One region of the Nostoc sp. CCY 9925 genome, then DNA from elsewhere that is predicted to be linked to it. Evidence: riboswitches for the same ligand, from Rfam matches in the RefSeq annotation. Region 1 holds a riboswitch; the other holds the start of a gene.

Region 1 (12,100 bases):
GAAACTTTTAAACATTATCTTGAAGAAGATAATTCATTTATAATAGTTGATAAGTATTTGATATAAGCAACATTTAATGATAAAACTAGTTGATTATACAGGTTCCCAGCAAACCACTTAAAATGACTGCATCCCTCCATCAATCCTCCCAGAATAAATAATTAGAATTACAAAAATGTCAATGCCTGGATCAATTTTAAAATGCTCATATAGTTGTCCTGAAAATTAGCTATATGAGGAAGCCAATAAATACTCATTATTCAATGAAACCTGACTACTCTGTTTTACATAGATTGGTTTTAGTATGTAACCTTTAGCTCAAAAAGCCAATCAACAAAACTTCAATATTTAATCAACATTTGTTGATATATAAATTAGTAATAAATTCCATATAGTTTGCTTTAAACAGGGGTAGTTGGATGTTTATTTAATAAGCTTTATATCTTTGTATAAACTAGTTTTTAATATCTTTAGAATTTGGGTTAAATCCTTATTAAAAGAAAGCTTGATTGCTGGATTGTACCTGACTCACACGATTTAGTTACCTGAATATTGTGAGCAGCAGATGGGCTAGCAAGCAAAGTTAAAAAAGTTGTTCAAATCAGTGTATTTTTGTATTTTAAACCGCGTCTACCTTGAAAACCGTAGTTTTTTTGGAATTAGGGTAAAGCTCAGAACTCAAGCCACGACCGAATAATATACTTTCCTTAAAAACTCTAGGTTTCAAAATGGACGGGGTTTATCTGGGGAAACATCAGATTTTGCTTTAAACATTGACATTAAATAACTGCTAATGTCAAAAGACAATTTGTCAAACTTCTGTTGCATAAAAAAGACGAACCAAACTTCCGGTAAAACCTTAAGCATTTGACTCGTCAAGGTGTTCTGCTAAAGAACTATATAAATTAATGATGTGACTGTCAGCCAAACTGTAATAGACATTTCGCCCTTCTCGGCGATAGCTGACTAAACGCATAGCTTTCAACAATCGCAGCTGATGACAAACGGCTGATTCACTCATTTTCGTCAACGCTGCTAAATCGCAAACACACAATTCTTGGTTTACTAAACCAGATAGTAGACGCAGACGGTTCGGATCTGCTAACACCCCAAAGAGTTCTGCCATCTGCTGCGCTTTATCTGTTGGTAGGATTTGTGACTGAGTTAAGCGGACATTATCTAGATGTATCAGATGGGTGTCACAGGTGGGCGCGTTGTCAGCACTTTGTAGTAGCTCGTTTTCTGACTTGGATGTGCGCTTGTTCATCTCTTTTTTTTGGCTGGCAGCAATGGTAATCAATCTCAATATTAACTAAAAATGTACTTATTTAACAATTGAGCAGTTGTTCAACTGTTGTATTAGAATATTGGTAGTTAACTTTGTAGCCTTTCTTGTCAAGCTGCCATGACTCAAACTCCCTCCATTAGAACTCAAGCTTTGCAGGTTGGTGGTATGGACTGCGGAAGCTGCGCTAAGACAATTGAAGTCAGCTTGCAGCAGTTACGTGGTGTGACCGAAGCATCTGTGAGCTTTGCGACAGAAAAAGTCAAAGTATCCTACGACTCACAGATAGTCAGTGAGAAGACGATTTTTGATCGGATCAAAGCTTTGGGCTATACAGTTGAGCAGAGTCATGAAGCAGCTACCCATCTCAGTCATTCCCATTCTTGTGACCACGACCATCACACTGATGCGGTTCCTACTCAAAGCCTACAAGCTAAAATTGGCGGGATGGATTGCGGCGGTTGTGCTAAGACAGTTGAGGTTGGTTTGCAGCAGATAGCAGGCGTTTTGGAGGTATCGGTCAGTTTTGCAACCCAAAGAGCGGACATATTATATAACCCGCAACAAGTCAATGAAACGGCGATTTTTGACCGGATTAAAACTTTGGGTTATACAGTCGAGCAAAGTGATGAGACTTCCATAAATCACGAACACCAACACCCTCATCCAGTCCGCCAGCAGTCTCAAAATACCGACTTGACAAACTGGAAATTCTGGATTCACAACCGCCGGGGGCTGAGTGTGATTTTAGCAGGAGTAGGTTTAGTTCTGGGTTTGATAACTCAGTATTTGGCGCTACCTATTTGGATAGTACGGGCTTTTTATGGCATTGGCATCATCGTAGCTGGATTTCCCATTGCACGAGCCGGTTTGATGGAGTTACGCCTACGCCGCGCCGATATGAACTTGCTGATGACGATTTCGGTGATTGGTGCGGTGATTTTAGGGGACTGGTTTGAAGCTGCATTGGTGATCTTTCTATTTTCCTTGGGGACGACGCTGCAAATTTTTACCTTTGGTCGTACCCGCAATGCTATCAGTAACCTGATGAATTTGACTCCACCGACTGCAACTATCAGGCGGGGTTCTCAGGAAGTAACAGTGCGCGTCGAAGAAATTCAAGTTGGGGAAACTCTGACAATTCGTCCAGGACAGCGTGTTGCTTTAGATGGAGTGGTGGTATCGGGAAATTCAGCAATTGACCAATCGCCAATTACAGGAGAATCTATTCCTGAAGATAAAGAAATAGGCGATCGCGTTTTTGCGGGAACATTAAATCAAACTGGCTTTTTAGAGGTGAAAGTCACACATACTGCTGCTGATACGACGGTGGCGAAAATTGTTCACTTAGTTGAAGTTGCTCAATCAAGCCGCGCACCTTCCCAGCAATGGGTAGATAAGTTTGCCGAAGTTTACACACCTATTGTAATAATGATAGCGATCGCTCTGGCTTTAATTCCGCCCTTGGTATTTGCTCAATCCTTTGATATTTGGCTTTATCGAGCGTTAGTGTTATTAGTAATTGCTTGTCCCTGTGCTTTGGTGATTTCTACCCCCGTTTCCATTGTCAGTGCTATTGGTGCAGCCACCCGTCAAGGGATATTATTCAAGGGCGGTAATAGCTTGGAAACTGCTGGAAAACTCACCAGTCTTGCTTTTGATAAAACGGGAACCCTGACCCAAGGAGAACCTGTAGTGCTACAGGTGAAGGAGTTGGGGGAAGTGAGTGCAACGCAGATATTATTAATCGCCGCTGCTTTGGAACAACAATCTGAACATCCTTTGGCTAGGGCGATAGTTGCAAAAGCCAGGGAGGAAGGAATAGAGTTAGAGAATCCCCAGAATTTTATAGCTTATCCTGGTAGAGGTATTACCGCAAATTTTGGCACAATGCAGTATTTTGTGGGAAATCGGCGGTTATTTGTGGATCAAGGTATCAGTTTATCACTGGCTGCCGAGTCCCTCTTGGGTGAGATGGAAAATTTGGGACAAACTCCAGTTTTAGTAGGCAATAGCCAGGGTTTATTAGGAGTGATTTCCCTGGCGGATGGCTTGCGCTTGGAGGCTGCGTCATCTGTGCGATTGTTGAAAAAGCAGGGATTGCAACATCTAGTCATGTTAACAGGCGATCGCACTCAGGTTGCCCAACAAATTGCTCAACAGCTTGACATTAAAGAGTATAAAGCAGAACTTTTACCAGAAGATAAGCTGCAAATAATTCAACAAATGCGCCGTTCTGGGATTGTGGGCATGGTAGGTGATGGTATAAATGATGCCCCGGCATTGGCGGCTGCGGATATCAGCTTTGCGGTGGGTGGGATAGATATAGCGTTGGAAACCGCTGATGTCGTACTGGTTGGTGGTGACTTAAGAAGACTCGCTACGGCTGTTGATTTGAGTCGCCGTACCGTAAAGGTAATTCAGCAAAATATTGTCTTTTCGCTGGTAACAAAAGCACTGTTTTTACTTTTGGGGACATTCGGATTTGTCGGGTTAGCAGTTGCAGTTTTAGCTGATACCGGAAGTTCTTTGTTTGTAACGGCGAATGGAATGCGGCTATTTAGAGCTAAACTATCTCAATAAACTACGCTTTGTAAATACCTGGTAAAAAATCGCTGTTCAAAATTAGTAATGGTGATATAGTTACTCCAATCGGTTCTGATGGGGAGCAGCCATCGGACGCAAGGGGGAAAGTCCGGTGTAAATCCGGCGCTGTCCCGCAACTGTGAGCCAAAATTAGGTGAGTCAGGATGCCCGCCGGTTAGAATCAATTCGTTTACATAAATCTGCGAGGTACAGATTATGAAAAGAAAAAAACAGGCGTTAGTCAGTCTAACCCTGATGGGAGTTATCAGTTTTTATCTAGTAGTTGGTTTACCCAAACCCGCCTACGCCATGCACATTATGGAAGGTTTTTTACCCGTGCAGTGGGCGATTTTTTGGTGGATTGTGGCATTACCATTTTTTCTATTGGGATTGCGTAGTCTGACTCGCATTACCCAAGCGAACCCGGAACTGAAACTACTGCTGGGCTTGGCTGGTGCTTTTACTTTTGTGCTGTCAGCGTTGAAAATCCCTTCCGTCACAGGTAGCTGTTCTCACCCAACAGGGACGGGGTTAGGTGCGGTGCTGTTTGGCCCCCTTACTATGTCAGTTTTGGGTAGCTTAGTGTTGTTATTTCAAGCTTTGTTACTGGCGCATGGTGGCTTGACGACGCTGGGTGCAAATGCTTTTTCGATGGCGATCGCTGGGCCATTTGCAGCTTACTGGATATATAATCTGACAATAAAGTTGGGTGGTAAACAAAAAATCGCCATATTTCTAGCAGCTGCGATCGCAGATTTACTCACCTACATTATCACTTCTATCCAACTCGCCCTAGCTTTTCCTGCACCTGTTGGTGGGTTTCTCGCTTCATTTACCAAGTTCGCCGGAATTTTCGCCATTACTCAAGTTCCCTTAGCAATTAGTGAAGGATTGCTAACTGTATTGGTGTGGAACTGGCTACAATCTTATAATCCTCAAGAATTAGAATTGTTGAAATTAATCAAACGGGAACCCCAAGGAAATGAGTCAATCTAAAAAAGGGTTGAGTAACTGGCTGTTGGTAGTAGCTGTATTAGCCTTAGCAGTTGCACCGTTAATATTTGTGCGTGGTGGCGAATTTGCCGGTTCCGATGACAAAGCAGAAAAAGCAATTACTGAAATACAACCTGGATATAAACCCTGGTTTAAATCATTTTTTGAACCAGCTAGTGGTGAAATAGAAAGTTTATTATTTGCTTCGCAAGCAGCTTTAGGTGCTGGAGTAGTCGGTTATGCAATTGGGTTGTATAAAGGACGTTCCCAACAACAAAAACGTGAAGAATGAGCCTGCAAATAGACACTTTAGCTTACACTAATCGACTACGAAGTTTGCCACCAGAACATAAACTAATTTTTGCATTTACTACTCTTGCTATTTCCTTTGCTACTCATCCGCTAGTGCAAATTTTAATGGCGCTTTGGATGGGTATTTGGACAGTTATTTATGCAAGAATTCCGGCTGGTGTTTATTTTCGGTTGTTAATGTTCACCATAGTTTTTTGTTTGACAAGTTTACCAGCCTTGATGGTGAATGGAGTTGCAATTACTGATTTACAAAGTGTCAAATTAGACTCATGGTATGGACTAACTCTCGGACACTTCTATATTTATATCAGTCATAGTGGCAGTAGCCAAGCATTGAGAATTTTAACCAGAGCATTAGCCTCTGTTTCTTGCCTATATTTTCTCATGCTAACTGTACCTTTCACGGAAATATTACAAACTCTGCGTTACTTAGGATTTCCAGTGCTTTTAACCGATTTATTATTATTAATGTATCGGTTTATTTTCATTCTGCTGAACACAGCCAATGAATTGTGGACAGCACAAAATTCCCGTGGTGGCTACCGTACTTGGCAAAGTGGAATGAAAAGTTTAGCACTACTAATCGCACAACTATTACAGCGAACTTTACAACGATATAGTCAGTTCTCTCTCGGATTACAATCACGGGGTTTTGTGACTGAATTTCGAGTTTGGCATCCTCGTCGCTATCGTCCCCAAGCACGATATATCATCGAAGCGATTTGCGGTTGTGTAGGATTAATAGGATTAGAGTTTTGGCGAAATGCAGGAATATTTACTCGAATTTGAGCAGGTATATTACACCTATTCAGGGGCGCAGGAATCAGCTTTGAATGGTCTAACACTGAAGATTCCATCAAGTAAAAAGTGTGCCTTAATTGGTCAGAATGGTTGTGGTAAAACGACATTGTTTCTATTAGCTAACGGTTTATATAAACCTGATTCTGGTGTTGTTCATTGGCGTGGTGAACCATTAAGTTATAATCGTAATTATCTGGGTAAATTACGGCAGAAAGTTGGCCTAGTATTTCAAGATCCAGAACAACAATTAGTAGCTTCTACGGTTGAAGAAGATATATCTTATGGTTTGTGTAATTTAGGTTTACCAGAACCAGAAATTAAAGACCGAGTAGAGCAAGCATTAATTGAATTTGAACTGACTGCTTTAGCAGAAAGACCAGTGCATCATCTGAGTTTAGGACAAAAAAAGCGAGTTTCTATAGCCGATGTGATGGTGCTACAACCGGAACTGTTGGTGTTGGATGAGCCAACTGCATATTTAGATATAAAACATACTCGTAATTTGATAGCAACCATGAAAAAAATTCATGGAGATGGAACCACTTTGTTGATGGCAACCCATGATTTAGATTTAGTCTATCGGTGGGCAGATTGGGTTTTTGTTATGGATAAAGGGCGGCTGATGCTAGAAGGTAAACCACAAGATGTATTTAGCCAGCGTACACTTTTAGAAGAGTTAGAGTTGGGCGTACCATTGATATATGAGATGTTATTTGATGGGCTATCTGCTGAGGAGGGAGTAGTTATAGAACGAGTGCGACAACGGATATTAGAGCGATTTCGTAATTTTTCTTGATTATACAGTTAGAGAATCTCAATAAATTAGGGACAATGCTTTTATAAAAGATCCAAAAATTTAATCATTTCATACAATGAATAATAAGTATATACAGTCTTGCTTTGTGTGATTTTCCACAAAAATTGTTTAGAGTTTGACATCACTTCTACTGAGATTGGTAAGCTATTTTGACTTTGATTAACTTTGAAGCCTGCACGTTTTAAAGCACGAATAGTCCACACAGATGCAATCCCCTCACCTATCAAATTAATTTCTCCTTTGTGGGATGTATGGAGATGAAATTCCCCAGAAGCAACATCGAACTCTACGCCTTCACTCTCAAAAGTATCAGCAAATGCACCACTCAACACCAAATCTTCTGGTGCGCCAACGTGTAAAATACCATTAGTTGATAATAGCCAAACTTTATCAGCCAAACGCAAAGCTAAATCTAAATCGTGGGTAGAAAGGAGAATCGCCTGATTGGTTTCTCGTGCTAACTGGCGTAACAATTGCATAATTTCCACCCGTCGCGGTAAATCTAAAAATGCTGTTGGCTCATCAAGTAACATCACAATAGGCGACTGAGCCAAAGCACGTGCAATCATGATTTTTTGGCGTTCACCATCACTTAATTCGCTAACTTGGCGTTGTGCTAAGTGTACTGCTCCTACAGATTTTATTGCCAAAGTTACTATAGCTTCATCTTCGGGTGTCAAATTTCCCCACCAATCAGTGTAAGGATATCGCCCCAAGCTGACCAAGGTGTAAGCTGATAGCATTCCGACATCAACTTTCTCGGTGAGTACCAAACTCAGACGTTTGGCTAATTCTTGTGGTGCTAACTTGTAAATATTTTCCCCCAAGAGTTGGACTTCACCTGATATTGGGGGTTGCATTCCGGCGAGCGATCGCAGTAATGTAGATTTACCCGCACCATTAGGGCCAAGTAAGCAAACCAGTTCCCCAGATTGCAGAGATACAGAAATATCCGATGCAACACACCGAACAGTTTTTCGGGATGTCTTATAACCAATAGTCAAGTTATGAGTTGTTAAAATCGAGTTACTCATTATCAGAATAATAATTCATAGCGAATTAACCTTAAAAACACTTTGCGTACCTCTGCGCTTACCTCCCTTCGGGTTCACCAGTCGCCTGCGGAGGGAAACCCTCCCGCAGCGCTGGTTCACCGCGTACCTCTGCGTTTCAAAAATCTTAAAAAGACTTTTGGGAATTACGCCGCAGAATTACCCAAGTCACAACAGGAGTTCCAATCAAAGCGGTGACAGCATTTAAAGGTAAAACCATCTGACTTACCGCAAGTTGAGAAAACAAATCTGCAAACAATGCTAAGATTGCACCCATCATTGTTACACTAGGAATTAATATCCGATGGTCGGAAGTATTGAACAGACTACGGCATAAATGGGGAATTGCTACACCTAAAAATGCAATGGGGCCGCAAAAAGCGGTAATTGCTCCAGCTAATATAGATGCACTGGTAATAATAGAAAATCTGGTTTTTTGCACAGTTAAACCTAAACTACGTGCATAAGATTCACCCAGTAAAAGTGCATTCAAAGATTTTGATTGCAACACTGCTCCCAATAAACTTAAAAGTATCACTGGAATTAAAACAACTAACTGTTTCCAAGTCACCCCAGCAAAACTACCAAAAGTCCACATAATATAACTTTGAATTCGTTCTTTTGAGCTAAACTGCAACAAAATACTTACTATTGCACTAGTAGCGTAGCCCAACAATAAACCTAAAATCAGTAGCGTCATTGTGTCCTGCACTCGGCGAGAAACAATTAACATCATCCCTAAAACTGATGCTGCGCCGAGACTTGCTGCTATGACTAAACTAAAATCGCCGAAGTATCCCAAATCGGCTAATAATGTTGGTGTCGTAGCACTTGCTGTCAGCACAACTAACGCTACACCTAAACTTGCACCAGAACTAATACCCAATACAAAAGGCCCAGCTAAGGGATTTTTAAATAGGGTTTGCATTTGTAAGCCACTCACGCCTAAAGCTGCACCAGCTAAAGTTGCAGTCAAGGCTTTAGGTAGGCGAAATTTGAGAATAATATGAGTCCAGGTAACTTTTTCTGGTTCTTGTCCAAGCAAAATTTTTATTACTTCATTAACAGGAATATCAACTGAACCCAAAGCTAAGTCTAATAAAAAAGCCAAGATTAAACTTATAAGTATAATTAAGAAAATAATAGTTTTGAAAACCGGAGTTTTTTGGGTTATTAGTGGAATTTTAAATTTATATTTTTCGCTGAACATTATTAATTAAGTTTGTGGTAATAAAATAGTTTATGGTTAGGTAATATCTCTGGATGCAGTATTTTCATTAAGTCAGATAAAACTATATCTGGGTTACTAATTCCGCCTTCCCAGTAATCATTACCTCCACTTTCATTGACACGGGCATTATTATTGTAAAGATTGCCTGTTTTCACAGCTTTAAAATCAGCATAGCGATTATCTTCAGCGACTAAATCCTTTAAATTCTTCCAAGATTGGCTAAAATTCAACCAGTAATCAGCATTGGCTGCACGTTCCAAAACAACTTCAAAAGATAAAGGTAAACTACCAGAGGATTTATCATCACTCCAGAGATAGTTTGTTCCTGCATCAGCCAGATATTTAGCTACGTAACTTTTGCCTCCAGGCATATACCAAGTTCCTTTAAAATTGAACCCTACGAATACAGTTGGACGATTTTTTACAGATTTAGCTTTTTGAGCTACTTGTTCATATTTATTGGCAATTTCACTAAATATTTTTTCTGCTTGCTCGTCTTTGTTAAAAAACAGAGCCGTAAATTTTAACCATTCGCTTCTTCCCAGTGGTGTGTCTTCCATATATTCAGAATTTATTGCCACTTTCAAACCCGCCTCTGTGAGTTTGCTATAACTATCAGTTTGGGAATTTCCAGTACCAAAAGTTGTTACCAAATCAGGATTTAATTCTAGTACTTTCTCTATATCCACATTTGAATTATCACCTACTTGTGCTAATTTTCCGGCTTTGATTCTCTCGACTACATCAGGAGTATTGACCTGTTTACTATTACTAATACCAATCAGTTTATCAACTACACCTAATTTGGCTAGGTGAGGTAAATGAGTAGTAGATAGAGAAACTATGGAATTAATGGGAACTGTAATTATCTGTGCTTGATTAAATCCTTTTGGCGTGGGAGTTCCACATTGGACTAAAACATATTGAAAACCTGTGTTAGTATTCTGCCAAGGATTTTTTATAGTGACTATTTTGTAGTGTTTATGATACTGTACTGCGAAGCCTGTTGCGTGAGTAATCTTGATTTTATTAGGGAAGTAATCAGTATTGGGGTCATATTTTTGAATGCAGTCGTTATTATTGGTATTTGTAGAGGTATCAATTGCCGTACTATGGCAAGCAATAATTAAAGTTGCAATGAGAAAAAACTGGTACAAAAAAATAATGGGTTTTGAGTGAGTCAGTTTTACCAATTTCATAGGGTTTGAGGAAATATAATTTTTCTCACGCAGAGACGCGGTTCGGCTTTGCCGTTCCCGCAGGGTGGCGCAGAGAGTTAGAGAAGAAGAGAAAAGAAGATGAACTAAATAAAATCTGTTTTATGTCTTCGCGTGAGATTTTTAAAAATAGAAGTTATGGGGAATCTGGTGGATAGCAATTTTCAATAACTTTGTTACCTTTTAGCAAATGTTCATTGACAATAGTTTCAGCTACACTTGAGTTAACGCGAGTGTACCAAGTTCTATCATCAGAATAAAATACTACTGGCCCTTGTTGGCAAACTTCCAAGCAGCCAGATGTTCTCACTTCCACATCTAAACCTGCATTTTCAACTGCGGATTTTAAAGCATCAAATGTGGGTTGCCATTTGCGTGAAGGAAGGCAGCGAGTAGAAGTGCAAACTGAAATATAAGAATGCTTCAGGGGATTTTTGCTAAACGGGATTGGTTGAATACCCAATACATAAATATCTCTTAATTCTTGATACAAAGCTAACTTTGATAAATCAGGTTTACCTTCTGGTAATAAATTTTCACCATCAACGAAAGGATTCGGTAATAAAATCGTCATCAATTGTTCATCTGCACCATTCCAAAACTGAATTCCCCAACTTCTGGGATTCCCTTCTGCATTAAACCGACGATAAAAAGCTGCACGACTAACTTGACGCTGCTTCCTGACTTCTACAGGGGTTCTACAAAGAGGCCCACCAAAATTAGTATCAATACACAAATGTAAATGCCAGCCTTCAGTGGCTACCGTCAAATATCCATCGTAGAGAATACAAAGTTTTGGTGCAGCATTAAATTCTAATTCCAAAACACTACCTTGGACAATATGCCCCACCCCTACCTGTTGCCAATTCTGCTCAAATAAAGTGTAAAGTAACGATGACAAAACATCACTTACACAATCAAAATATTCATACTCAATTGTCCCACCTGTAGACAACGCCTCAGTCACAACTTGATTTACTGGTGTAACCAAACAATTAAATTCACTCATCTTCAACTCTCCTCTGCGTGAAAAAATTCTTAACCTTAAAACCTAGAACTCAACCCAACCTGAAAAACCCTCCCCCCATCAGGAAAACCCGGAAACAACTGATAACGCTGGTTAAAGATATTATCTACACTACTTGTCAGTATCAAACTATCACTTAAAGGGACGCGCATTTTGAAATCTAAAGTAGTATAACCAGACAAAAACTCTGTATTATCGTTATTCGTTGGATACCCATTCAAAGAATTCATGAGCAATCCTAAATACCAACCTTGAGGATTTTCATAAGAAACACCCAAATTTAATTTATCCGCACCTGCAAATCGTAACTCCTTATCAACTTCCGCCGGATTAGAACTTTCTAAAATGCGCGGATCATTAGCTGTATAATTAGCAAAAGCATAGATATTCTTCGCTAGCTGCAAATTCAGAGAGGCTTCAATTCCTGTAGTTCTAACTAGTCCGATATTTTCAAAAGTACCTGTATTGCCATTCACGGGTGGTGTCAACCGCTTAAAGACAATTGTATCGGATACTGTGTTACTAAAGAACGTCAAACGTAATAAGCCTATATTACCTAACTTTTGGTCAATGCCAATATCAAAACTATCACCCTTTTCTGGTTTAAGTTCAGGATTACCAATATTAGTAGGATTATTGTTAAATAAATTGGCAATGGTTGGCGCTCGAAAGTTTTTGATGTAGTTTGCTCTGACTGTTGTGGAGTCAGAGACTGCTAATTTTGTACCTACAGATGGTGATGTAAATGAACCATTTACCAAGCTACTGAAATCTTGGCG
Region 2 (12,100 bases), on a different contig from region 1:
TCTTGTTTGATGGACAAACCAACATTACAGACAGCTTTGATGTGGTTAATGCCAACTCCACCCAACAAAACCCGTTCCGCAAGAACACAGTCACCTTCTTTAACGACCTGAATAACGATGTCAACGGCTTTGACAACTCAGATGATGTCATCAATGGTCGAGGGGGTAACGACAAAATCGACGGCAAGAGTGGCAACGACCTGCTGCGTGGTGATGCGGGGAATGATACTCTCGTTGGTGGTCTAGGGAATGATACTCTCGTTGATGGTCTAGGGAATGATAGTCTCATTGGAGGCGATGGTAATGATACTCTCTTTGCCTCCTCTGGCAATAACACCCTTAACAGTGGCGCTGGTGACGATTACTTAAATATTGACAATTCATGGGGTGATAATCTGCTGTTTGGAGGTAATGGTAATGATACTCTCTCTGCATTTGACGCTTTTGGTAATAACACCCTCAACGGTGGCGCTGGTAACGATACCTTCTATAGTCAATCGAACGATCTCTTTCCTTTTAGCAGTACGAACAATAAAATCTTAATTGGTGGCGGTGGCAAGGATAAATTTGTTCTAGGTTATGATATATGCCCTGTTACCACTATCACCGATTTCAGTGGCATTGGTAAAGGCTCAAACCCATCAGCGGCAGTAATTGCCTCATTGGATATTTTGCAATTTACACAATCTGAGCAAACTGCGAGAAATCTGCTATTAACTCAAAATGCTAACGACTTAGAAATAACCTTTACAGGGGGATTTCGTAATATCAAAGTAGTCTTGCAAAACTTTGCTCTAGAAAATCTAGACAATTTAGCCGAGGTCGGCAATATTCTGTTTTATGGACAAACTACCATCACGGACAGCTTTGATGTCTTCGATGCTAATTTCAACCAAAGCACCGTCTTCAAAAAGAACACAGTCACCTTCTTGAACGATTTGAACAACAATATCAACGGCTTTGACAACTCAGATGATGTCATAAATGGTCAAGGAGGTAATGACAAAATCGATGGCAAGAGCGGTAACGATGTTTTGAGGGGCGGTGCGGGCAGTAATACTCTCATTGGTGGTACTGGTAACGATATTCTATCGGATGATTCCGATTCAACAAGTAATAATCTGCTCTCTGGGGGCGATGGCAATGATTCTCTCTCCACCTCTGGCTTATTAGTCGGTGGTTACTTGACAGGATTGAATTTTCTTGGTTATTCATCTGGCAATAACACCCTCAACGGTGGTACTGGTAGCGATACCTTAAGAGCTAGTTTGTCAACAGGCGATAACCTGCTCTCTGGGGACAATGGCAATGATTATCTTGTTGCTTCTGGCTTTTTCGACTATGATTTCGGATCTTTTACCGAAACCTATACCACCTCCGGCAATAATACCCTCAACGGGGGTGCTGGCAACGATACCTTGAATGTTGATTTTTCAATCGGCGATAACCTGCTCTTGGGGGGCGATGGCAATGATTCTCTCTCGGCCTCCACTTCGGACTTAGCTTACGATGTGTACGGCTACACTACCTCAGGAAATAACACCCTCAATGGTGGTGCTGGCGACGATACCTTAAAAATTGACTATTCATCAGGCGATAATCTACTCGATGGTGGCGATGGCAATGATACTCTCTTTGCCCTTTCCCCCTCAGGCAATAATACCCTCAATGGTGGCAATGGCAATGACATTCTCACCATTGTAAGCATTTATGATACCCTCTCAGGAGGCAATAACACCCTTAATGGTGGCAATGGCAATGACATCCTCAAAGGTGGGAACGCTGATGATACCCTTTATGGAGGAAATGGTACTGATACCTTTGCTTTTTATAGTTTCAATGATGGCGTTGATATTATTTATGACTTCAACGCTACTAATGAACTGATTCAGGTATCGGCTGATGGTTTTGGTGGTGGGTTATCAATAGGTACACTTGCAGCTAATCAGTTTACCCTGGGAACATCTGCAACAACCATCGCTCAGCGATTTATCTATGATGGCACTACAGGTGCATTGTACTTTGATCAAGATGGCAGTGGGGGTGCGTTTACTCAGGTAAAATTTGCCCAACTAGTTGGTGGAGTGTCACTAAGCAATAACAATTTTGATGTGATTGCTTAATCGCGATGAGCGTTTCATGATTCTATCCAGATAAAAATAAGAAATTTGGAAAATGCAAGATGGTATCATAGCATCTTGCATTTTATTTTTTAATAATCGCCAAACAGTTTTCCCATCAAATCCTAAGTCATATCAAGTTCGGATAATCACTTATTATTAAAATTTCTCCGCGTCCCCGCGTCCCCGCGTCAGTCCTAATGATAAGTCTTCACCCGAACATGATATTACCTATTCTCATCCAAGATTGTCCCTTCTATATTGGCTCCCTCTAAATTTGCTCCGCTTAAATTTGCCTGGTTTAAGTCTGCTTCGCTAAGATTTGCTTGGGATAAGTCGGCTACCGTTAAATCTGCGCCACTTAAATCGGCTCCATTTAAATTTGCAGCAATTAAGCTTGCTTGCTGTAACTCCGCCTCGGTTAAGTTAGTTTCAATCAGTTTGGCAACTGTCAAATCAGCCTGACTCAAATTAGCTCCATCCAAATTAGCTCCATCCAAAATAGCTCCATCCAAAATAGCTCCAGTTAAGTTGCTACCGCTGAGGTTGGCATCACTCAAATCTGCTCCGTTCAAGTCTGCCTCAATGAAACTAGTTTGCGCTAAATTCGCGTGACTCAAATTAGCTCCGTCCAAGATGGCTTTATCTAAAATTGCGCCTTTAAGGTTAGCTTCCCTGAGGTTGGCTTCACTCAAGTTGACACCAGTAAAGTCTCTTATGCCTGCCGCATAATTTTTGAGGAGTTGTTCTGCTTTCATATCTGTTTTGCGTCTGTTGCTGTGCTAAGGAACGTTGAATTGAAGCTACCTAGACAGGCACAAATCCCCAGCACGCGCTACAGAGGATCTATACGATCAAGTGATAGTAAATCACTTTTACCTAGCTTAGCCATCCTGAGCTATTAATGCCACTATCTAGAGTTGTCAAATGCTTTCATACTTGGGAGGGATGTTTAGGAATTATTTAAGCATTAGTGCAAAGCGATCGCTATACTCTATTGTGTATTCGTCTGGCACAGGTTATGGCAAAACCAATTCGTATTCTTTTGCAGACTACGATTCCTACGACTGAAGATGATTGGAGCATTTTTCGTTTCTCAATGTTGCAAGATTATTTAGCATCAATTAAAGATGAAGCGGGAAATTCTTTATTTGAGGTTACAGGACGCGATTACGAGTCTAATGCAGTTGGTGGTGACCCAGTATTAAGTACACTTGACAAATCAGATTTTGATGAACTTTGGCTATTTGCTTTAGATGTAGGTAATGGTTTAACCGAAAAGGACATTACCGGAATTAATGCTTTTAGGCAACGCGGTGGTGGTATTCTGACAACACGCGATCATCAAGATATGGGTTGTTCGATGTGCGGTTTAATTGATATTGGTGATGTCCATTATTTCAACACAAAAAACCCCGATCCTGATGAATCTCGCTGGAGCCGAGATGACTCATTTACAACTTATATTTCTTGGCCCAACTATCATTCTGGGGCTAATGGCGATTATCAAAAAATTACCATTGTTGAACCCATTCACGAACTGTTCAAAAATCCCAATTCGCCTTCGGGATATATCGAATTTTTTCCCGCGCATCCCCACGAAGGCGGGATTGGTGCGCCTTTAAGCAATGAAAATGCGCGGGTAATTGCCTTAGGAAAAAGTTTAGTTACTAGCCGTAAGTTCAATCTTGTTGTAGTAATAGAGCATCATCAAGATCCAGAAGGAAATAGATTAGGACGAGCAGTAGCTAATTCCAGCTTCCACCATTTAGTAGATTACAACTGGGATACTGAAAAAGGCTGTCCTACTTTTGTAGATGAAGCACCGGGAGATGGTATGAAAAAAGAGCCACGCGCTTTGGACGATATCAAAACCTATGTGCGTAACGTCGCTTTCTGGCTAGCAAATTAAACAACAATAGACCTCTTGCACGAATGCAAAATTTGCCCTCATCCCCCAACCCCTTCTCCCACAATTGGGAGAAGGGGAGCAAATTTCAAAGTCCCTCTCCCACGCTTGGGAGAGGGATTTAGGGTGAGGGCTTTTGATTCATCCAAGAAGTCTAATATCCATCGTCACATTTTGGATTTGAGATATTTCGACTTCTCTACGAGACGCTACGCCTAGCTTGCTTCCCCGCAGGGGTACGCTCAGTACAAGTTTTGGATTAATTCAATAAACGACTGCCCGAATTCAATAAACGACTGCCCGAATTCAATAAACAACTAGCCAAATTCAATAAATGACTAGCCAAATTCAATAAATGACTAGCCAAATTCAATAAACGACTAGCCAAATTCAATAAATGACTGCCCGAATTCAATAAACGACTGCCCAAATTCAATAAATAACAGAATCTTGGTGTTGGGTTTCGTGCCCAATACCCAATCCCGGCACCCAAAACTTAATCCCCAATCCCTTTGACACACTCAATACCAATTATGGGCACACAGTCAATAAAATCCTGCCAAAACTCTTGACCAAATTCCTCCACACCTTCAGGAGAAACTATTGGTTTTTGCCAGCGAACCTCTTGGAAACCAACACTCCGAAATGCCCATTCATAAGTTTCTGTGCTGAGATAATAGTTATCAAAGCTAAATTCCTGCCCATTACCATAAATTGTATATGTTATCGGCGTGCCCTCTATTAATGGTGAGTTGATGCTTTTAATCAATCCATATTTTTTAGTTGCAAGATAAGATGTAGGCGGTTGAGAAGCATTATTATTCATGGTCACAAAACGACCACCTGGTTTCAAGTTGATAAATATGGTTTGGCACATTTTGAGTAATTCTTCTTTCGTTTGAGCATAATTTAATAAAAAAGAAGCCGCCACCAAATCAAAGTTGCCAATTTTGCCGAGTTCTAGTACATCAGCAAGAATATATTCAATATCTTGGGATTGCGTAGCTTCTTCTTGTCTTGCGAGTTCAATCATTTTTTCAGAAATTTCTACTCCTACCACCTTTGCTGCGCCTTGGAGTTTGAATTGTCTGGTATAGAATCCTTCTCCGCAAGCCAAATCAAGGATTGATTTGTTAACTAAATTCCCAAGCAAATTAAAGTATGTATATGCTTCAATATGCAGACGAAAGGGCAATTGTTTGGATTTTTTATACTGCTCGGCTATGGAGTCATAATAAGCTGTCATTGGTATCTGCTCAATTTATAAAATATTTGTACTAATTTACAATCAGCACCAACCCAATGCTTCACTGATTTGTCCTGCTAGTTTCAGAGGACGAAAAGGTTTGGCAAAGACAGCAGCTACATCTAAGCCTGTAAAGGTATCCCGATCTGAATCCTGGACTTTAGCAGTTAGTAAAATGACAGGAATTGACTGAGTAACTGGGTTAGCCTTGAGTTGTTGCAGAGTGGCACGCCCATCCATATCAGGCATCATCATATCTAATAAAATAACATCAAGTTTAAAGTTGGCAGCTACATTCAACGCTTCTCGACCAGAACAAGCAGTCAACACGTTCCAACCAGCACCCATTTCTAGTCCCAATTTTGCGATCGCTTGCACATCTTCTTCATCATCAACAATCAAGATACTTCTGTTCATTATGTTACTCTCGCATGATATGTGATGCTGGTTAGCTTGACGGTCTGGAATTATTCTAAAATGCGATCGGGGAAAAGTAGGGTAAAACTTTTGTTCTTTGTCATTTGTTCTTTGTCGTTTGTCCTTTGTAAAGACTAAGTAGTTAAAGGTAAAAGGACATAAAATGTGCTGCCTTGCCCTAAAATGCTCTGAACCCAGATTTTACCGTTATGTTGCTGCACAATATTCCGACAAATGGCAAGTCCTAAACCTGTTCCTCCTTTGTTACGGGAATCAGATGCATCTACCTGCTGAAAACGCTCGAAGATAATTTGTAATTTATCTTCAGGAATTCCTCGTCCTTCATCTTGGATGGTAATCAAAACATAGTTGGGTGAGGAAGTAAGGGAATTCTGACTTTCTTGAGAATCAACGGTTTTAGATTCTGAGACAATAGCACTAATCCACACGCGATCGCCTGGTTCCGAAAACTTGATAGCATTACTGAGTAAATTTGTCAATGTTTGTAGTAGGCGATCGGAATCTGCCCAAAGTTCAATTGTCAAAGGATTGACAATTAGTTGGACTTGTAATTTATCTGCCATTGCTTGCATTGCTTCCGTTGCCGTAATTAGCAATTCGGCGACATTACATTTGGCCTTTCGCATGAAGATTTTGGCCGATTTCATCCGCTCTAAATCAAGAATATCGTTCACCAAGCGCATCAGGCGTTCAGTATTAGTTGTCGCAATGCTCAGGACTTTTTGCCCTTGTTGGGTGAGAGTTCCTAATTGTCCTGCACCCAACAAATCTAATGCTCCCATTGTGGAAGTTAGAGGTGTACGCAATTCATGACTGACTAAAGAGATAAACTCGTTTTCTAAACGTTTGCGTTCGGTGATGTCATTGGCAATTAATAAAGCACAAGGTACTCCGGCTAAGTCAATCAATTCGATAGATATTAATATGGTTTTGACTTCACTAGACTTAGTACAAAATTCAAATTCTTGATTGTAAAGCGAGCCAGTTTCCGGCAGAAGTTGGATTTTTTGGGCGAATGCTACTGTATTTTTACCCAAATCAATTTCGGTAGCGGTGTGTCCGATCACTTCCTCTAGAGAATAGCCGCTGATCCTTAAAAAACTGGGATTCGCGTCAAGAAAACGAGCTTCCGAAACTGTAGCGATCGCAATTGGATTGGGACTAGAACGAAAAACTTTAGCAAACTTCTCTTCTGCTTTAGTGCGATCGTGGATTTCCTGCTGCAACTGCTGATTTTGGGCTTGGAGTTGTTGTTGCAATTGCCGAATCGTCAAGTGATTTTCAATTCGCGCTAAAACTTCTTCTAATTGAAAAGGCTTAGTGATATAGTCTACCCCGCCAACTGCAAAAGCTTTTATTTTATCTAGGACATCACCCAAAGCGCTGATAAAAATTACCGGAATTTCACGAGTGCGATCGTTCGCCTTCAAATTTTGACAGACTTCATAGCCATTCATCTCAGGCATATTCACATCCAACAAAATCAAGTCCGGAGGAACTGCATTTGCACCGCGTAAACCCGTAGAACCTTTAGTTACACTCCTTACTTTATATCCCTGATCCGTCAGCATGGCAGATAAGAGGTTTAGGTTTTCTGGTGTGTCATCAATTACTAAGATGTCAGCTTTGGGGAATTTGAGTGACTGGTTAAGCATCACAATATCGACTTTCGCCAGAATAGGTTACTCATTATTCCTAGAAATTTTCACGTTAGTTCAGTTTCTTAATAATCAGTTACAAAAAAAATATCAATTACTCAATTGTCTCCCCTACTTCTCCCCGATTCACCACTAATCTAATAAACATCAAATCAAGTTTGTAGCTGATATCTACTAAATTACACAACAAGGAATAGCTTATATGCAAACTTCAACCATCCGTAAACCAATTATTCTGACACCAGGCGAAGGTAATCAATTTTCAGTTCTTGGCGCACATTTTACAACCAAAGCAACAGGCGAAGAAACAAATGGAACTTGGGCAGTTTATGAAATTACAGATACACAAGAAAATGGCCCGCCACTGCACACTCACCCCTGGGAAGAAGCATTTTATATTCTAGAAGGTGAAATAGATATCCAAATTGGTACAGAAACAATTTTGGCATCACCAGGCTGTTTCGTTAACATTCCTCACAATGCACTACACGCCTTCAAAGTTCGTTCTGCTACTACTAAATTCTTAGTTTTAATTGCACCCAAGGGAGCGAAAAAGTTTTATGAAGAAATGGGTGAAGTAGCAGATAGTCCAGCAGTAAACATGGAAAAAGTGCAGCCTGTTTTCAACAAATACGGATTGCAGTTTGCTGGATAAATTTGGAAACTACATCAAGTAAGTACAAACAATATATAGAACAGAATTCTGAATTCAGAATTCTTGTTGATAAATCTATTCCAAAAAATTCATCTGTACTCAATAACAAATAAGCAACTCAATTCTATGTCAAAAACTACTCGTCTGTTAGCTGCTAGTGTCCTTGGCTTGGGTCTCAATGCCAGCCTTGTTTTTTACCCAAGTGCCAGTCAGGCTCAAAATAATGCTGGAGTACCTACCGAACTCCAAGGTGAGTGGCGGTACGGTCGAATTTCATCCATCCAATATGAAGACAGCTACACAGGGCGGCCAGCAGCCCCGAACGGTTCTAGCGATCAATTCCAACTCACTTCTAACGGTAGCTACCAGCGAAGGAGGCTGATTCAAATCACCACCTACAACTGCACATCTAACCTATTCATAGAGGAAAAAGGCAAAGTTAAAGTTGAAGCTGGCCGTTTGACTTTTCAACCCAGCGACAGCACATCCCAAGGGCAAATCTGCAATAGCGGACGCACCTACTCCAGCCGCAATTCAGCAAAGCCTGAAACCTACCAGTGGTCAATTCAAACCAATGACTATGGACAGCAAGTTCTAGTGCTTGAAACTACAGACGGTCAAGGTAAAGCTCATTACGGGCGACCACAGTAGGATGGCAAAGGGCAATAGGCAAGAGAAACTATTGCTTTTTACCTGCCACCTGTCGCCTATTTACTGTTGCATGTTATTGCCTATTACCCATTAACAGCCAGCACATATTTTTTTTAGTTCTGTACAAAAATCAGATTTGTCTCCCCTAGTTTTCCCCGATTATTTCGTAATCTACAAGATATCGAACTGAGGTTATTCTATGATTCACCATATTTCCATTGCTGTTAAAAACCCCAACCATGTTGCTCAAGTTTTTGCAGAAATTCTAAAAGCACAAGCTGTTCCTTTTCCTCCTAACCCAAGCAGTTATATGGTTATACCTTTCGATGAACACGGTACAGCCATTGAACTTTATCCTTTAGGTTCTCAAATAGAGCCTGGTGAAGGTGATGACGAATGTGTATTTGTGCATACTGCTATTACTTCAAGGTTTACAGATATTCATGCAGCTATTTCTGTACCCACTAGCCAGAAAGAAATTGAACAAATTGGTGTCCGTGAAGGCTGGCGCGTAGTGCGCTGTAACCGTGATTCTTTCTTTGATGTCATAGAGTTCTGGGTCGAAAACAGATTAATGATTGAATTTCTAACACCAGAAATGGCGTCTGTCTATTTGAAATTTGCCACTGATAAGGAAAATCTGAAATATTTTTTAGCAGAACCGGCATTAGCAACAATTTGATAAATATCTATAGCAATCCTCTTTTATTTAGCTCGCCGATTTCTTTGAAAAGCCGGGGAGCTTTTTGAGTATTTAATTTTAAAGTCAATTCGACAGAATAAAAGGTTTTATTTAAATAAAACTGTCTGTTTACGATTCTCAGAGGCACGGACTTGGACTTTAGTTAGAGTGAGGGAAAGATTCATTAACTCAAGTTCAATTATCCAAAGCCCAATTTTCTTTTTCATCTTCTTAGCAATACTAATCGTGCAACTTGTCAAACACCCACGCCAAAGCATCATCAACATTAGTAACGTAATTTCCTGGTGGTATGGCTGGACGATTCACCATCACAACTTTCACCTCAAGTTCTCGTGCGGCAATGATTTTGGCGTAGGTTGCATCACCACCGCTATTTTTACTGACGATGGTATCGATATTGTGGTGAATCAGGATTTCCCTTTCGTTATAGAGGGTAAAGGGACCGCGATCGCACAATAACATCCCTGGTGGCACTAAGGCATCAGGAGTAGGAGCGTCAATCATTCGCATGAGAAACCAAATTTCTTTGAGATGAGCAAAGGCGGCGAGTTCTTGCCTACCAACTGTCAGAAATACTCGCTGTGCTTGGTTTTGCAGGATTGTAGCTGCGGCTGCAACGCTATCAACTTCAATCCAGCGATCGCCACTTACCTTTTGCCAAGGCGGACGAATTAACCTTAGATTGGTTACTCCGACTTTGGTTGCAGCATCTACAGCGTTCCAGGAAATTTGGCTAGCAAAAGGATGGGTTGCATCAATTAGCAAGTCGATTTGCATTACTTCCAGATAACTAGCCAATCCAGCAACACCACCAAAGCCTCCAACCCGCAAATCACCCAAAGGAACTAATGGGTCACGGGTGCGACCAGCTAGGGATGTGATTACTTCTACCCTTTCTATACTCGCCAGTCTAGCAGCTAGTTCTGCCGCATCTCCTGTCCCACCCAGAATTAAAATGCGGATCATAAAGATGGAATTTTTGCCAAAATGCCATTTTTTAGTGCTTTTGGACGTTCTGACCAAGGCAGTAAACCATCTGGCTTGGCATAGTACTGACTAGCACACTCTAGTATCGCAGATGCACTGCCATCAAGGGCTAGATCGCCAAATAGATATGTTAATTTGCCTTTGGCAGCAAAGGCAACCACGCAGGAACGATTACAAGCACTCATGCATTCAACTTCTTGAATTGGGAATTCGTCTCGCAAGTCCCAATCTTGTGCTAAGTGCTGGAGTTGCTCTACTAGTTGTTCGCCACCACTTCCAGGTAAACGTTTTCCATCTTGCCAAACGCTGGCACAGGTTTTGCAAACAAATAAAGTGTGGTCTGGAACATCACAGCGATCGGTTGGGGAAATATTTGCAGTCGCAGTCATCTGTACCTCGCAGAAATGTGGAACTAATAAATCTACTTCGGCGGGCATCCTGACTCACTCAATTTGTAATTTTGGATTCCTGAGGCAAGCTAATCTCAAATCTCAAATGAGTTCACAGTTGCGGGACAGCGCCGGATTTGCACCGAACTTTCCCCGTTACCTCTGGTAGCTGACCCCCACCAGAACCGAATAACCTTAACGATCATACACTAGGGTCGAATAGTACTGAAATCATCTAGATTCTTTATCTTGCTTTTTAACAAAAGTATGTGTTATGATTGATAATTGTGTGGTTAAGGACGTATAGCTCAGTTGGTTAGAGCGCTACGTTGACATCGTAGAGGTCACTGGTTCGAATCCAGTTACGTCCATTTGTACAGTGACTAATTATTTGTCGTCGTTGTGTGACTTTACCCATAACTTTGCCGCAACGGCAAGCTTATGCTTCCAATAGAACGCGGCAAAGTTATGGGTTCTTGGCCACTTTTGGTGATGATGAAAGGTTACGCGCTTTAAGGCAGAAGGCAGAAGGGTTTTAAGATTTTGCCTGTCGTCGTAGAACTTGTGATAAAGACCCAGATCCAACCTGAAGACTTTTCTTATCCCTGTTCTGTCACTTTGGGAGAAGCCAATGTCTGAAAGCTTTTGAGAGCTTTACTTTTGAGTTTTTGGCTATAAATTTTAGTTTCTGTTAGAAAAGAAAAGCTCAAAACTTTATTCCATCAAAGCTTCAGAGTTTCGCTCCGATTATTGTTTTCCGCAAGTGACACAAGAGGGTTATAAAGGGGAGGTCTACGGTTTCGATGGTGGCAAGAAGGTTAAAGGACGTAAGCGGCATATCGTCGTAGATTCTCAAGGATTGTTGATTGGGGTTCTGGTAACCGAAGTAAATGCCTCAGAACGATTAGGGACGGTGGTTGTGCTGGATGAAGCAAAAGAGAAGTTGTCCAAATTAGAACTGATCTGGGTAGACCAGGGGTATTCTGGCAAAAACTTTGCCAATGCTGTTTAGCAGGTCTGTGGTGAGCGGGTGCGGGTGGAAGTGATTACACGAACCTCTGAGACGTTTGAGCAGTTGCCCAAGCGGTGGATTGTTGAGCGAACCAATGGAAAAGCTGAATCGATTTCGGGGGTTAAGCAAAGATTATAAGGTGTATTCAGAGGTGAGTGAAGCGATGATTTATGGTTCTCTGCTTCGTCTCATAAGTAGGTCGGTGTTGAAAATTATCGTTATGACAAGGCAGGAGGCAGGAGGCAGGAGGCAGGAGGCAGGAGGCAGGAGGCAGGAGGCAGGAGGCAGGAGGGAAAAGCTTTTTGAGCAACTTTACTTTCCGTTACATACTT

What was found. A riboswitch is a leader RNA that binds a small molecule or an ion and turns the genes downstream of it on or off. The one in region 1 is predicted to bind cobalamin.
Region 2: it holds a riboswitch for cobalamin, as region 1 does, so the genes downstream of both, ACM0OY_RS24505 (DUF1636 domain-containing protein) here and ACM0OY_RS20620 (energy-coupling factor ABC transporter permease) in region 1, are expected to answer to the same signal.

What each region holds. Positions count from the first base shown of each region.
Region 1 covers NZ_CAWUDO010000041.1:34,582-46,681, forward strand. The annotation lists gene ACM0OY_RS20610 (ArsR/SmtB family transcription factor) at 860-1,267, opposite strand; gene ACM0OY_RS20615 (heavy metal translocating P-type ATPase) at 1,406-3,868, shown strand; cobalamin riboswitch at 3,922-4,062, shown strand; gene ACM0OY_RS20620 (energy-coupling factor ABC transporter permease) at 4,088-4,867, shown strand; gene ACM0OY_RS20625 (energy-coupling factor ABC transporter substrate-binding protein) at 4,854-5,156, shown strand; gene cbiQ (cobalt ECF transporter T component CbiQ) at 5,153-5,965, shown strand; gene ACM0OY_RS20635 (energy-coupling factor ABC transporter ATP-binding protein) at 5,940-6,773, shown strand; gene ACM0OY_RS20640 (ABC transporter ATP-binding protein) at 6,815-7,828, opposite strand; gene ACM0OY_RS20645 (iron chelate uptake ABC transporter family permease subunit) at 7,974-9,056, opposite strand; gene ACM0OY_RS20650 (ABC transporter substrate-binding protein) at 9,059-10,276, opposite strand; gene ACM0OY_RS20655 ((2Fe-2S) ferredoxin domain-containing protein) at 10,431-11,303, opposite strand; gene ACM0OY_RS20660 (TonB-dependent receptor plug domain-containing protein) at 11,339-12,100, opposite strand, start outside.
Region 2 covers NZ_CAWUDO010000056.1:13-12,112, reverse strand. The annotation lists gene ACM0OY_RS24555 (beta strand repeat-containing protein) at 1-2,123, shown strand, start outside; gene ACM0OY_RS24550 (pentapeptide repeat-containing protein) at 2,348-2,878, opposite strand; gene ACM0OY_RS24545 (hypothetical protein) at 3,142-4,032, shown strand; gene ACM0OY_RS24540 (class I SAM-dependent methyltransferase) at 4,526-5,275, opposite strand; gene ACM0OY_RS24535 (response regulator) at 5,318-5,692, opposite strand; gene ACM0OY_RS24530 (ATP-binding protein) at 5,827-7,368, opposite strand; gene ACM0OY_RS24525 (cupin domain-containing protein) at 7,574-8,026, shown strand; gene ACM0OY_RS24520 (hypothetical protein) at 8,153-8,677, shown strand; gene ACM0OY_RS24515 (hypothetical protein) at 8,877-9,359, shown strand; gene ACM0OY_RS24510 (cobalt-precorrin-6A reductase) at 9,600-10,346, opposite strand; gene ACM0OY_RS24505 (DUF1636 domain-containing protein) at 10,343-10,756, opposite strand; cobalamin riboswitch at 10,778-10,961, opposite strand; tRNA gene ACM0OY_RS24500 (tRNA-Val) at 11,054-11,127, shown strand; partial or broken gene ACM0OY_RS24495 (transposase) at 11,538-11,961, shown strand.